DNA from 2 places in the Streptomyces thermocarboxydovorans genome. Region 2 is predicted to be linked to the other one. Evidence: riboswitches for the same ligand, from Rfam matches in the RefSeq annotation. Region 2 holds a riboswitch; the other holds the start of a gene.
The links. Region 2 has a riboswitch for cyclic di-AMP ahead of ABD198_RS28575 (M23 family metallopeptidase). Riboswitches for the same ligand answer to the same signal wherever they lie in the genome.
Positions count from the first base shown of each region.

Region 1: it holds a riboswitch for cyclic di-AMP, as region 2 does, so the genes downstream of both, ABD198_RS03995 (M23 family metallopeptidase) here and ABD198_RS28575 (M23 family metallopeptidase) in region 2, are expected to answer to the same signal.

Region 1 is NZ_BAAAGU010000006.1:30,516-37,504, reverse strand. It holds gene ABD198_RS04005 (M16 family metallopeptidase) at 1-304, shown strand, start outside; gene ABD198_RS04000 (M16 family metallopeptidase) at 301-1,689, shown strand; cyclic di-AMP (ydaO/yuaA leader) riboswitch at 1,947-2,112, shown strand; gene ABD198_RS03995 (M23 family metallopeptidase) at 2,125-2,898, shown strand; gene ABD198_RS03990 (GntR family transcriptional regulator) at 3,126-3,824, shown strand; gene ABD198_RS03985 (HPr family phosphocarrier protein) at 4,004-4,285, opposite strand; gene ABD198_RS03980 (bifunctional acetate--CoA ligase family protein/GNAT family N-acetyltransferase) at 4,463-6,989, shown strand, end outside.
Region 2 is NZ_BAAAGU010000090.1:8,221-15,209, forward strand. It holds gene ABD198_RS28570 (PrsW family intramembrane metalloprotease) at 1-652, shown strand, start outside; gene ABD198_RS28575 (M23 family metallopeptidase) at 881-1,891, opposite strand; cyclic di-AMP (ydaO/yuaA leader) riboswitch at 1,904-2,060, opposite strand; tRNA gene ABD198_RS28580 (tRNA-Met) at 2,437-2,510, opposite strand; gene ABD198_RS28585 (dihydrofolate reductase family protein) at 2,547-3,674, opposite strand; gene ABD198_RS28590 (response regulator) at 3,975-4,634, opposite strand; partial or broken gene ABD198_RS28595 (HAMP domain-containing sensor histidine kinase) at 5,018-5,968, opposite strand; gene ABD198_RS28600 (DUF3040 domain-containing protein) at 6,333-6,587, shown strand; gene ABD198_RS28605 (hypothetical protein) at 6,814-6,989, shown strand, end outside.

The sequences.
Region 1 (6,989 bases), on a different contig from region 2:
GGAGCGCGCCCAGGCCCAGCTGGAGCGCGAGTGGCTGGACCGGCTCGGCACGGTCGCCGGCCGCGCCGACGAACTGTGCCGCTACGCCGTCCTGTTCGGCGACCCGCAGCTCGCCCTGACGGCCGTGCAGCGCGTCCTGGACGTGACGGCCGAGGAGGTCCAGGAGGTCGCCGAGGCCCGCCTGCGGCCGGACAACCGCGCGGTGCTCGTCTACGAGCCCGTCGCCACGGAAGAGAGCGCCGAGGGCGTGGAGGAAGCCGCTGCCCTCGCCGGCAGCGACGAGATCGAGGAGGCGGCGAAGTGACCGAGCTCGCCACGATGGAGTTTCACCCCCAGCCGCAGGCGGGCGAGGCCAAGCCGTGGGCCTTCCCGGCCCCCGAGCGCAGCGCGCTCGGCAACGGCCTGACCGTGCTGCGCTGCCACCGCCCCGGCCAGCAGGTCGTCGCCGTCGAAGTGCTGCTCGACGCGCCCCTGGACGCCGAGCCGGCCGGCCTCGACGGCGTCGCCACGATCATGGCGCGCGCCTTCTCCGAGGGCACCGACAAGCACTCCGCCGAGGAGTTCGCCGCCGAGCTGGAGCGCTGCGGCGCCACCCTGGACGCGCACGCCGACCACCCGGGCGTCCGCCTGAGCCTGGAGGTCCCCGCCTCCCGGCTGGCCAAGGGCCTGGGCCTGATCGCCGACGCGCTCCGGGCGCCCGCCTTCGCCGACAGCGAGGTCGAACGCCTGGTGCGCAACCGGCTCGACGAGATCCCGCACGAGCTGGCCAACCCCTCCCGCCGCGCCGCCAAGGAGCTCTCCAAGGAGCTGTTCCCGGCCGACTCCCGCATGTCGCGCCCCCGCCAGGGCACCGAGGAGACCGTCGCAGGCATCGACTCCAAGGCCGTACGCGCCTTCTACGACCGGCATGTCCGCCCGGCCACGGCGACCGTGGTGGTCGTCGGCGACCTCACCGGCGTCGACCTCGACGCGCTGCTCGGCGACACGCTGGGCACCTGGACCGGCTCCACGGCCCAGCTGCGGCCCGTCCCGCCGGTGATCGCGGACGACACCGGCCGCGTGGTGATCGTGGACCGCCCCGGCGCCGTCCAGACCCAGCTGCTGATCGGCCGGACCGGCCCCGACCGGCACGACCGCGTCTGGCCCGCGCAGGTGCTGGGCACCTACTGCCTCGGCGGCACCCTGACCTCCCGCCTGGACCGCGTGCTGCGCGAGGAGAAGGGCTACACCTACGGCGTCCGGGCGTTCACCCAGGTCCTGCGGTCCGCGCCGGACGGCACCGGCGCCGCGATGCTCGCCATCAGCGGCTCCGTGGACACCCCCAACACCGGCCCGGCGCTGCAGGACCTGTGGACCGTGCTGCGCACCCTCGCCGCGGAGGGGCTCACCGACGCCGAGCGGGACGTCGCCGTGCAGAACCTGGTCGGGGTGGCGCCGCTGAAGTACGAGACCGCCGCGGCCGTCGCGAGCACCCTCGCCGACCAGGTCGAGCAGCATCTGCCGGACGACTACCAGGCCGAGCTGTACCGGCAGTTGGCCGCCACCGGCACCGTGGAGGCCACCGCCGCGGTGGTGAACGCCTTCCCGGTGGACCGTCTGGTGACCGTGCTCGTCGGTGACGCGGCGCAGATCAAGGCGCCCGTGGAGGCCCTCGGCATCGGTGAGGTCACCGTCGTGAGCGCCGAGTAGACGCCCGTGCGGGCGGCGAGTTGACGGTGCTTTGACACCGGGCGGACGGCGCGCCGGACGCCTCTCCGCGGCGCGCGCGGGTGAGCCCTGGTGGCGGAAACGTCACCAGGGCTCACTTATGCCCGGATTGAGGCGGAGGGGGCCTGTCTGCCCTGTGGGATGCGCTACAAAAACCGGGATCCGTTTGGGAATTGAAACTCGCCCCGTTTAGCGTCGTGCGGGCTGTTCGTCAGGCAGTGCGCCGCACCCGCGGCACCGGACAGTCATCGCCGAGTCCCCGTACGGCGCGAGCCAGGGGAGCCGGGGACCCATAGGCAGTCCCTGGGGTGAATCGGACGCCCGCGCGCACCGCGAGGGGGTCCGTAGGAGACCTTCCTGCTCCGAACCCGTCAGCTAACCCGGTAGGCGAGAGGGAAGGAAAGGACCAGTCTGTACATGGCGTTCACCCGCGCCACGGGCAAGCATCGGCGTCCCAGCCGGATCCAGCGCGGCACCGCGCGTGCCGCGGGCATAGCGGCCCTCACCGGCACCGGCGTCGTCGGTTCGCTCGCCGCTCCCGCCTTCGCCGCCGAGCCCGCCGCGGCGCAGACCGGCCTCACCCCCGTCATCGACATGGGCGACACGGTCGCCGACCGGATCGACGCCCAGGCCGCCGCCCAGCACGAGGCGGCGCGCGAGGCCGCCGAGGAGGCAGCCCGCAAGGCCGCCGAGGAGGCCGCCCGCAAGAAGGCGGCCAAGGCGGCCGCCGAGGCCCGGGCCGCCAAGGAGCGCGCCGAGCGCGAGGCCGAGCGCAAGCGCCTCAACACCTTCGTCTCCCCGATCGCCGGCTCCTACGTCTCCACCTCCTACCAGGCCGGCGGCGCCGTCTGGTCCTCCGGCAGCCACACCGGCATCGACTTCCACGCCGCGAGCGGCACCCCCGTCCGGTCCGTCGGCATGGGCACCGTCGTGGAGGCCGGCTGGGGCGGCGCGTACGGCAACCAGGTCGTCATCAAGATGCACGACGGCACCTACACTCAGTACGCCCACCTGTCCTCGATCAGCGTCTCGGCCGGCCAGCAGGTCACCGCGGGCCAGCAGATCGGCAACTCCGGCGCGACCGGCAACGTCACCGGCGCCCACCTGCACTTCGAGGCCCGCACCAGCGCCGAGTACGGGTCCGACATCGACCCGGTCGGCTACCTCCGCGCGCACGGCGTCAAGCTCTGAGAGCACGCCCTTCGTCAAGGTCCGAGAGCGCGCTCCTCGCCTTCCCCCTCCTGGCCCCGGCTCCCCGAGCCGGGGCTTTCGGCTTCCCCGGGGCCGGCCGCGCCCGGTTGTCCAAAAAACAAGTATGAGTTCCGGCTCACCGTCGGAAATTCCTCCGGATTGCAATAGAGTCACGAAACAACACGTCCTTCGTCGGCGTGTCACGAGGATTGAGCCGGAGGTCGGTCATGCGTATTCCCGCGCACTCGGTGTGCACGGCGATCCGGGACGACATCGTCGCCGGTGTATTCGAGCGCGGAAGCCGGCTCACCGAAGAACTCCTCGCCCGCCGCTACGGCGTCTCCCGCGTCCCCGTCCGCGAGGCGCTGCGCACCCTGGAGGCCGAGGGCTTCGTGGTGACCCGGCGGCACGCCGGCGCCTGCGTCGCGGAGCCCACCGAGCAGGAGGCCGCCGACCTGCTGGAGATGCGTCTGCTGCTGGAGCCGCTGGGAGCCGCGCGCGCCGCACAGCGTCGCACGGACGCCCATCTGAAGGTGCTGCGCGGCCTGGTGCGCCTCGGGCAGGAGCGTGCCCGCAGGGGCAGCAGCGATGAACTGCGCTCTCTCGGCAGCTGGTTCCACGAGACGCTCGCCCAGGCCTCCGGCAGCCAGGCGCTGGCCTCGATGCTGACCCAGCTGCGGCACAAGATCGCCTGGATGTACACCCTGGACGCACCGGCCGACCCGGCGGAGTACTGGGCGGAGCACGGCGCGATCGTGGACGCCGTGGCGCGCGGCGACGGCGACCGCGCCCGCTCGCTGACCGCGCAGCACACCGAGCGCACCACCGCCGCGCACCGGCTGCGCACCGCCTCGGGCGGCGATGGCACCGGCGAGCCTGTGAGGAACACGCAACATGCCGTAAACACGACGAGCGCTCGGAATTAACACGGGGGCCGTATACAAAGAGCGCAAGAAATTCGCGGGGGGATTTTTCTGCTGCCCGGAAAGCCCAATAGCTGTGCCGACGGGGGATCGGCCGCCCGGGGGAAATGAAAAGCGAGGGGTCCGCCCGGCGTCCGGGCGGACCCCTCGCTTTGTGCCGCACTCATTCCGCACGGAGGAATTCAGACGGTCTCGGGAAGCTCCTCGAGGCCCTCGGAGACCAGCTTGGCCAGACGGTCCAGAGCGGCGTCCGCGCCCTCGGCGTCGGAGGCGAGGACGACCTCCTCGCCGCCTTGGGCACCCAGACCCAGCACGGCCAGCATGGAGGCCGCGTTGACGGGGTTGCCCCCGGCCTTGGCGATCGTCACCGGGACGCCTGCGGCCGTGGCGGCTCGGACGAAGATGGAGGCGGGGCGGGCGTGGAGACCCTCGGCCCAGCCGACGTTGACGCGGCGCTCAGCCATGTGTTGCTGCCCTTCGGTGTTCCGGGTTGTCTAGACCAGTTTTCCATATCGTGAGGCATGCCGGGAGCGGCGCCCGCCCTCGGTGCCGCCCGGCGGGCCGCGCGGCCTTGGTCCCGCGTCCGTTGTTCCACAGACTGCCTCGCGCCGTTGCCGGGCGCGAGCCGTACTCTGGGGCCCATGCAGACCTCGTCGGACCGGCACGAGTACCCCGCCCATTGGGAAGCCGACGTGGTGCTGCGCGACGGCGGCACCGCACGCATCCGGCCCATCACCGCCGACGACGCCGAACGCCTGGTGAAGTTCTACGAACAGGTGTCGGACGAGTCCAAGTACTTCCGGTTCTTCGCGCCGTACCCGCGGCTGTCCGCCAAGGACGTGCACCGCTTCACCCACCACGACTACGTGGACCGGGTCGGGCTCGCGGCCACCGTCGGCGGCGAGTTCATCGCCACCGTCCGCTACGACCGGATCGGCACCGACGGAACACCCGCCTCCGCCCCGGCCGACGAGGCCGAGGTCGCCTTCCTGGTGCAGGACGCCCATCAGGGCCGGGGCGTGGCCTCCGCCCTGCTCGAGCACATCGCCGCCGTCGCCCGGGAGCGCGGCATCCGCCGGTTCGCCGCCGAGGTGCTGCCCGCCAACACCAAGATGATCAAGGTGTTCACGGACGCCGGGTACACCCAGAAGCGCAGCTTCGAGGACGGCGTCGTCCGGCTGGAGTTCGACCTCGAACCCACCGACCGCTCCCTCGCCGTGCAGTACGCGCGCGAACAGCGCGCCGAGGCCCGCTCCGTGCAGCGGCTGCTCGCGCCCGGCTCCGTCGCCGTCATCGGCACCGGCCGCACACCGGGCGGCGTGGGACGCAACATCCTCGGCAACATCCGGGACGCCGGATACCCCGGCCGCCTCTACGCGGTGAACCGGGCGCTGCCCGAGGAGCAGAAGGAGCTGGACGGGGTCCCCGCCTACCGCTCGGTGCGGGAGATCGACGGGCCGGTGGACCTCGCGGTCGTCGCCGTGCCCGCCGAACACGTCCCCGAGGTCGTCACCGACTGCGGCGAGCACGGAGTGCAGGGACTGGTCGTGATCTCCGCGGGCTACGCCGAGTCGGGTCCCGAGGGCCGCGAGCGGCAGCGCGCCCTCGTACGGCAGGCCCGCAGCTACGGCATGCGCATCATCGGGCCCAATGCCTTCGGCATCATCAACACCGCCCCCCAGGTCCGGCTCAACGCCTCGCTCGCCCCAGAGATGCCCCGGCCCGGCCGGATCGGACTGTTCGCCCAGTCCGGCGCCATCGGCATCGCCCTGCTGTCCCGGCTGCACCGGCGCGGCGGCGGCGTCACCGGGGTGACCGGTGTGTCGACCTTCGTCTCCTCCGGCAACCGCGCGGACGTCTCCGGCAACGACGTCCTGCAGTACTGGTACGAGGACCCCGACACCGATGTCGCCCTGATGTACCTGGAGTCCATCGGCAACCCCCGCAAGTTCACCCGGCTCGCCCGCCGGACCGCCGCGGCCAAGCCCCTCGTGGTGGTGCAGGGCGCACGCCACGGCGCCGGACCCCGGGGACACGCCGTGCGCGCGACACGGCTGCCGCACGCCACGGTGTCCGCGCTGCTCCGGCAGGCCGGCGTCATCCGCGTCGACACCATCACCGAACTCGTCGACACCGGCCTGCTGCTCGCCCGCCAGCCCCTCCCGGCCGGACCCCGCGTGGCGATCCTGGGCAACTCCGAGTCCCTGGGCCTGCTGACCTACGACGCCTGCCTGGCCGAGGGACTGCGCCCGCACCCCCCGCTGGACCTCACCACGGAGGCCACGGCGGCGGATTTCCACGCGGCCCTGTCCCGGGCGCTGGCCGATGACAGCTGCGACGCGGTGGTCGTCACCGCGATCCCCTCGGTGGGGGAGTCCTCCGTCGGCGACGCCGCCCTGGCCGAGGCCCTCCGCTCGGCCGCCACCGCGACCCCCAAGCCGGTCCTGGTCGTCCACGTGGAACTCGGCGGCCTCGCCGAGGCCCTGTCCGCCGCAGCCAGCACTGCCCGCCCACCCCGCCAGCCGGAGCCGACGGCGGCGGACCCGGACGACCCGTCCCCGGCACCGGATGTGACCCCCGCGCCACCCACGCCGTACGACCGGCCCTCCTCGGCCGACCGCCCGGCGCCGGCGGAGCGGCCGGCCACCCCCGGCGCACGTACCGCTCCTTCTGCGCCCCCGGCGCACGCGGGGGCCGCTCCGGCGGGAGGTGCGCCCACCTCCGCGCCCCCGGGTGCCGCACGCGCCGCCGGTGCATCCGTGCCTCCCGTCTCCGCCTCCCCGCCCCCCAAGGGCGCCCTGCTCATCCCGGCCTACCCGGCCGCCGAACGCGCCGTGCGGGCGCTCGGGCACGCCGTCGCCTACGCGCAGTGGCGGCGGGACGCCGCCGAGCCCGGCAAGGTGCCGGAGTACGACGACATCGACGAACGCAGGGCCGCCACCCTCATCGACGGCATGCTCGCCCGCGGCCAGGGCCTCACCCTCGGCAGCGAGGACACCTGCGAGTTGCTCGGCGCCTACGGCATCGACGTCCACCGCGCCCTGCAGGCCCCCACGCCCGACGCCGCCGCCGAGGCCGCCGCCCGGCTCGGCTACCCGGTCGCCCTGAAGGCCACCGCCCCGCACCTGCGGCACCGTGCGGACCTCGGCGGCGTACGCCTGGACCTCG
Region 2 (6,989 bases):
GGTGCGGCGGGTGCTGCTGCCGCTGTCCGGACTGCTCCTCGCGATGGGGATGCACGCGCTGTGGAACGGCTCCTCGGCGCTGGGCGAGTTCGGGTTCCTCGCGGTGTACGCGGCGTTCATGGTGCCGGTGTTCGGGGTGCTGACCTGGCTGGTGGTGTGGACGCGGCAGCGGGAGCTGCACACCGTGCGGGCGGAGCTGCCCGCCTATGTGATCGCCGGCTGGCTGACTCCGGTGGAGCCGTACGCGCTGGGGCTGATGCGGGCCCGGCGCATCGCGCGGCAGTACGCGCGCCGGCACGGCGGGAAGGAGGCGGCGCGGGCGGTCGCCGAGTACCAGGCGTTCGCGACCTCGCTGGCGGTGCTGCGTCACCGCGGGCGGCTCGGGCGGGCGCGCGGTGACTTCGTGCAGCGGGAGGGCGAGCTGCTGCGGGAGCTGTGGCACCGGCGGGCGGCTGCCCGGCCCGCCCTGGAGTACGCGGCCCGCGCGACGGCACCGCCGCCTCCGGTGATGGTCTGGCACCCCGGCCCCGGGGCCCCCGCGTACGGCCACGTCCCCGGGCCTGCGCTCGGCCACGGCTACGGCTCCGGCCCCGCGTACCGCCAGGGTCACGGCTACGAGTACGGCTACAGCGGCAATCCGTACCTCGGGTGAGCCGGGCGCATCCGTGGCTCGGGTGAGCCGGGCACGTCCGTGGCTCGGGTGAGCCGGGCGCATCCGTGGCTCGGGTAAGCCGCGCGTCCGCGGCTCGGGTGAGCCGGGCCGATCCGTGACTCGGGTGAGCACGAACGCCGACCGGCAGCCCTGACGTCGGGGGGGCGCCGTCGGGACTGCCGGGGTTCAGGTGATGGCGGTGCGGCTCAGCGGGCCGTACGGATCAGATCAGGGGTTCAGACCCTTGCTGCGCAGCCAGCTCATGGGGTCGATGCCGGAGGCGGAGCCGCCGGGGTGGACCTCGAGGTGCAGGTGGGCACCGGTGACATTGCCGGTGGCGCCGACGCGGCCGATCACATCGCCGGTGTTGACCTTCTGGCCGACGCTGACGCTGATCGAGGACTGGTGGGCGTACCAGATCTCGGTGCCGTCCTCGAGGGTGAGCACCGTCTTGTAGCCGTAGGAGCCGTCCCAGCCGGCGAAGGTGATCGTGCCGGTGTGGACGGCCTTGAGCAGCGTGCCCGTGGGGGCGGCGAAGTCGAGGCCGGTGTGCTGGCCGGAGGACCAGTAGGCGCCGGCCTGACCGAAGGTGGAGCTGATGGTGTAGGAGGAGGTCGGCAGCGTGTACTGCTTGGCCAGCTCGGCGAGGCGCTCGGCCTCGGCCTTCTTCCTGGCCTCCTCCTCCGCCTTCTTCTTGGCGGCCTCGGCCTTCTCCTTGGCCTCGCGCTCGGCCTTGGCGGCGGCCTCGGCGGCCTCCTTCTCCGCGGCGGCGACGGCCTCGGCGGCGGCCTTGCCGGCGGCCTGGTCCTGCTGCTGTTCGACCTGCGCCATGATCCGGGCGCGCAGGGCCTCACCGGCACCCTGCTCGCTGTCGGTGGTGGCGCCGACGCTGCTGAGCGGGGTGGTGGAGCCCTTCGGGGTTTCCTCGTCGGAGATGAGGGAACCCACGTTGGGGAGGTCGGGCATGGAGATGGCGACCGGCGGCTTGCCGGTCTGGGCGCTGGCCATACCGCCGGCGCCGACGGCGGCTATGACACCGACGCCGAGAACGGTGGAGCTGCGGGCGAGTCCCCCGCCGCGCTGCTTGGTGACGCGATGCCGGCCGCGGACCGGGCGGACGGTCTCCGCCGTGGGGTTCCACTCCTCGAAGGGACCTTCGTCGGCGCGGGTGCCGCCGCCGTAGACGAACGTGTCGCTCGGGGTGAACGGGGCCTCGGGGGCAGGCCGGTTGGACGCCACGTGGGCGCACTCCTTTCCTTCCGTCTCCACCTACCGGGTTAGCTGACGGGTTCGGAGCAGGAAGGTCTCCTACGCGCGTATACGAGCCGTGTCTCCACGGCGGCATACGCCCGATTCACCCCAATGTGTGGTTCCCCGGTTCCCTTGCGGGATTCGGCGCGTGAGCACGGAGCCGACTTCTGTGACGGCTGGGACGACCGCGCTGCGTTATCGAACGTTAATAGACGTGAGCCTCGGATTCCAAGCCGTTCCTCTTGATCGTTAAGGATTTTCGCGCGGACTTAAGCGTCATCGACGGGCGAAAACGGGCGAGTTGACCGCGCATCACGGGGGTGCGAGTTTCTGACGTTGTGTCAGATGTTATGCGGAGCGGCGCGGTTCGATTACATGGAGTGATATCTGCGGGGGAGGTCGGGAAACCTCGATGGAGAAACCGAGGGGGTTGAGGAGGGCCGGCGCCGGACACGAAGGGACCAGGGGCGGCAAGAGGTACGGAGAAACGCCGAGGGCCGGAACCCTTTCGGATTCCGGCCCTCGGCCTTCAGTAGCGGGGACAGGATTTGAACCTGCGACCTCTGGGTTATGAGCCCAGCGAGCTACCGAACTGCTCCACCCCGCGTCGGTACTCACCAGTATACGGCATCCGCGCGGGTGGTCAGAACAAGTGGCTGTTCGGGACCTTCGCGCGCTCCTCGTGCTCGGGCAGGACGAGCACCGTGGCCCCTCCCTGCCTGAGCACACCCGAGCCGTCCGCGCCCGGGACGAAGGTGTCCGGCTCGCGCCAGGCGGTGACCACGCGGCGGACACCGGCCTCCAGGATCAGCCGCGAGCAGGACGCCGGCCGGGACGCCCGGCGGGCGCACGGCTCCAGGCTGGAGTAGACCGTCGCGGTCGCCAGCCGGGGGTCCGTCGGGTCGGTCTTGGCCAGCGCGGCCTCCTCCGCGTGCGCCAGCGGATCGCTGCCCTCCCGCGACCAGCCGCGCGCCAGTTCTGTGCCGTCGGCCGCGACGATCACCGCGCCCACGCTGAACGCCGTCTGCGAGGGAGGGCACTGTGCCGCCAGCTCGCAGGCGAGCGCCAGCCAGTGGTGGTCGGCGGCGACGGGCAGCTCGCCGGTGCCGGGCGCGGTGGGCTCGTAGCGCATCAGGACGACGTCGCCGATCTGCCGGGTCTCGCACAGCCGCAGGCGTCCGCCCTGGTAGGAGCCTGGTCCGAAGAGGCGCGGGGCGTCCGGGTCACCGACGAAGAGCGGGGCCAGCACCAGCTGGAGCTCGTCGGCGAGGCCCTGGGTGAGGAGCTGGGTGTGGATCACCCCGCCGCCCTCGACCATCAGCCGCCGCACACCGCGCTCGTCGTGCAGATGGGTGAGCAGGCGGCGCCAGTCGAGCTCCGTGCCGAGCGGCACCACATCGGTGGCCAGGCCGAGGGAGCGGGCCCGCTCGGCCCCCTTGTCCGTGGTGTAGAGGACCTTGTCGCCGCCGGTGTGCCAGAAGGCCGCGGCCGGGTCCAGGTCGCCGGACCCGCTGACGGTGACCTTCAGCGGGTACTCCGGCAGACCGCGTGCCCGGCGGACGGCGCGGCGCTCGGGCGAGTTCACCAGCAGCCGGGGGTTGTCGGCGCGGATGGTGCCGGCGCCGACCAGGATCGCGTCCACCGAGGCCCGCACCTCGTCCACCCGGTCGAAGTCCTCCGGGCTGGACAGCAGCAGCCGCTCGGGGCCGGTGTCGTCCAGATACCCGTCCAGCGAGACGGCGGCGGACAGCAGGACGTAAGGATGGGGCATCGGCGCGCTCCTGGCGAGGGTCGGAGGAACAGCCGGCGGGCTGCTCGCCTCAAGTCTGACAAGCCCGGCGCGCGGACCGGGCACGGGTGGCGAGCGGGGTGCCGCAGCGGCCGCGCATTTCACGGCTTCACGACCCGACGACCGATCGAGCTCACGACCCGGATGGCCCGGTCGAGCTCACGACCCCATGGCCCGATCGAGCTCACGACCCCATGGCTCGGTCGAGCTCACGACCCCATGGCCCGATCGAGCCCTGATCAGGATCCGGCCGGCCCTCACCGGGGTCCGGTCGGGTCCTCATCACGGTTCGATCAGGCCCATCCGGATCGCGTATCTGGTCAGCTCCAGGCGGTCCTTCAATCCGAGCTTGGCCAGCAGATTGGCGCGGTGCCGCTCGACCGTCTTGGGGCTGATGACGAGCAGCTCGGCGATCTGCTGGGAGGTGTAGCCCTCGGCGACCAGCTTGAGGATCTCCTCCTCGCGGTCGGTGATGGCCTTGGCGGGCAGGGTCCGGCCCTCCCGGGCACGGTCCAGGTAGTCGCGGATCAGGGCGTTGACCGCGCCCGGGTAGAGGAAGGGCTCGCCGCGCATGGTGGCGTGGCAGGCCTCCACCAGGTCGCGGTCGGCGACGGACTTGAGCACATAGCCGGAGGCGCCCGCGCCCAGGGCCTCGAAGAAGAACTGCTCGTTGTCGTACATCGTCAGTATCAGGATTCGCGTCTCAGGCATGCTCCGGGAGAGCTCGCGGGTCGCCTGCAGACCGGTGAGCCGGGGCATGGCGATGTCCAGGATGGCCAGGTCGGGCCGGTGGACGCGGGCCTGCTCCAGCGCCTCGGCACCGTCGTCGGCCTCGGCCACCACGGTCAGATCCGGTTCACCGTCGAGGATCAGCCGCACACCGCGGCGCACCAGCGCGTGATCGTCGGCGAGGAGGATGCGGGTGGGGGCGGGGTGGGTCATGGAGCACGTCGTTTCCGCTCGGGGGCTTTTCGGGGGCTGCGGTCACGGGGGCGGGCCGGGCGACCCGGCCCGCCGGTCGGCGGCGGTGTCGGGGGCGGTGTCTGGGGCGGGGCGCCCTCGGCGGCGGAGGCCGGGGCCGGATCGGGGGTCATGCCCCGGGAGACGGCGGGCTCGGCGGCGGGAGCGGCGGGGCTGTCGGCGGTGGCGGCATGGGGAGGGTGACCGGCAGGGCTGTCGGCGGTGGCGGCATGGGGAGGGTGACCGGCAGCGGGAACGGCGGCCGGAGCCGGGCCGGCCATCGCGGCGGGAGCCGGCGCGGGAGTCGCTCCCGGAATCACAGCGGGTGCGGGAGCCGCTCCCGGAATCACGGCGGGCGCGGGGGTCTCCCCCGGCCTCGGGACGGGGACGGTCAGCCGGACCTCGGTGCCGGGGCCACCCCCGGAGGGCGGGCCCACCGTGAGGTGCGCCCCGATGAGCAGCGCGCGTTCACGCATGCCCCGGATGCCCGCGCCCTCCGGGACGTTGCCGATGCCGCAGCCGTCGTCGCGGACCCGCAGCTCCACACCGGCCGGGGTGCGGCGCAGGGTGATCTCGGCGCGGGTGGCGTCGGCGTGCCGGGTGGCGTTGGTGAGGCCCTCCTGTGCGACCCGGTACAGCACCAGCTCGACCTCCTGGCCCAGGCCGGGCAGGTCGGCGTCGAGACGGTGCTGGACGGTGAGGTCGTAGGCGGCGAACTCCGAGGCCAGCGCCTTCAGGGCGCTGACCAGCCCCAGCTCGTCCAGCACACCGGGCCGCAGCCGGCGGGCGATGCGCCGGATCTCGTCCAGGCTCCCCCGGGTGGTCTCCTGCGCCAGCTGCAGCTCCTCGCGCAGTTCGGGCGGGGCGTGGTCGGCGGCCCGCTTCAGCTGGAGCAGGACCGCGGTGAGGCTCTGGCCGACCTCGTCGTGCAGCTCCTGGGCGATCCGCCGGCGCTCGCCCTCCTGCGCGGACAGCGCCCGGGCGCTGCTGGTGGCCCGCTCGTCCTCCAGCCGGTCCAGCATCGTGTTGTACGTGCTGATCAGCTCGGCGATCTCGCCGCGCCCGCCGACCGCAGGACGCTTGCCGGGGCGGAGCAGGTCGGTGGTGGTCATGGCGCGGGTGAGGCGCTGCAGCGGGGCGAGTCCGACGCGCAGCAGCAGCGCGTTGGCGACGAGCATGGCGGCGAGTCCCACGGTGAGCACCGCGGCCTCGGTGAGCAGCACCGGAGTGGAGACGGTGACGGGTCCGAGCAGCAGGGCGGTGGCCGTGATCAGCACGACGGCGTTCAGCAGGAAGATCCGCCAGAACAGGGGCACTCCACCGCCTCCTCGCCATGCGTCCCACCGCAGCCGCTCCCGGTGCGGCGCAAGCCGTGGACGGCTCACGTCCCGGGGCGCGGCACGGGCCGTCACCACCAGCGTGTGCGCTGAGGCGGCCGGACGCCATCCGTGGCGTCACCCATTTCCGCACCGGGAGGCCACAGCAGCACGCTGATGTCCCTAGGGGATGGGGCACTCGGCATATGGGGTCCGGGTCAGGGGGATATGGGGGCCGGGCCCGATGGTCGGCGGTGCCGGGGCGAGGGAGCCTGGAAGTGACGGGGCGGCCGAGAGCATCGTCACCTCCGCCGTACCAGCAGCCACCACCCTCGCTGCCGCCGACGGCCGGGAAGGAGGAGCCGTGCCCAAGTCGGACGACGAGCGTCTCGTCGACCTCGAGGCCCGCTTCGAGCAGGAGGACCCGCACTTCTCCCGCTCGTTCACCAGCGGGCGCCCGGCCCGCCCGCGCGAGTTCCGCCGCGCCCGCGCCTGGTGGGCGCTGATCATCGGAGTGGGCCTGCTGATCGCGGGCCTGGTCCTGCCCGACGGCCTGATGATCGCCGCGGGCCTGGTCCTGAGCGGCATAGCCGTCCAGCTCTTCGACCCGCCTCGCTGACCCTACGTCCGGACGCGGCCTTTCCCCTACTCCTCCTCTTCTCCCTTCTCCTCTCCTCCCTATGTCTCTCCTTATGTCCTGACCCTTGCTGATGTCCTGATCCTTGCTGTCGCCGTCCGGCTCCCGCCGTGCACCGGGACGAACCGCTGGCGGCTCTCCGCCGGGGTGGGAAAATCGAAGGCGCTCGGGACTCGCGTCCGACAGGCAGCGGGAGGGGAGCGTCAGCATGATCCAGTGGGTGCGCCTCGGCAGCGGGCGGAAGCCGGTTCCCGAGCCGGCCGCCACCGGGCTGGTGTGGGCCGGTGCGTTCGGCGGTGCGCTCACCCTGGTGGCGCTGATCAACACGATGCTGGGGCCCGGCCGCCCCCATCTCGCGCTCACCGCCCTGTCCCTGCTCGCCGC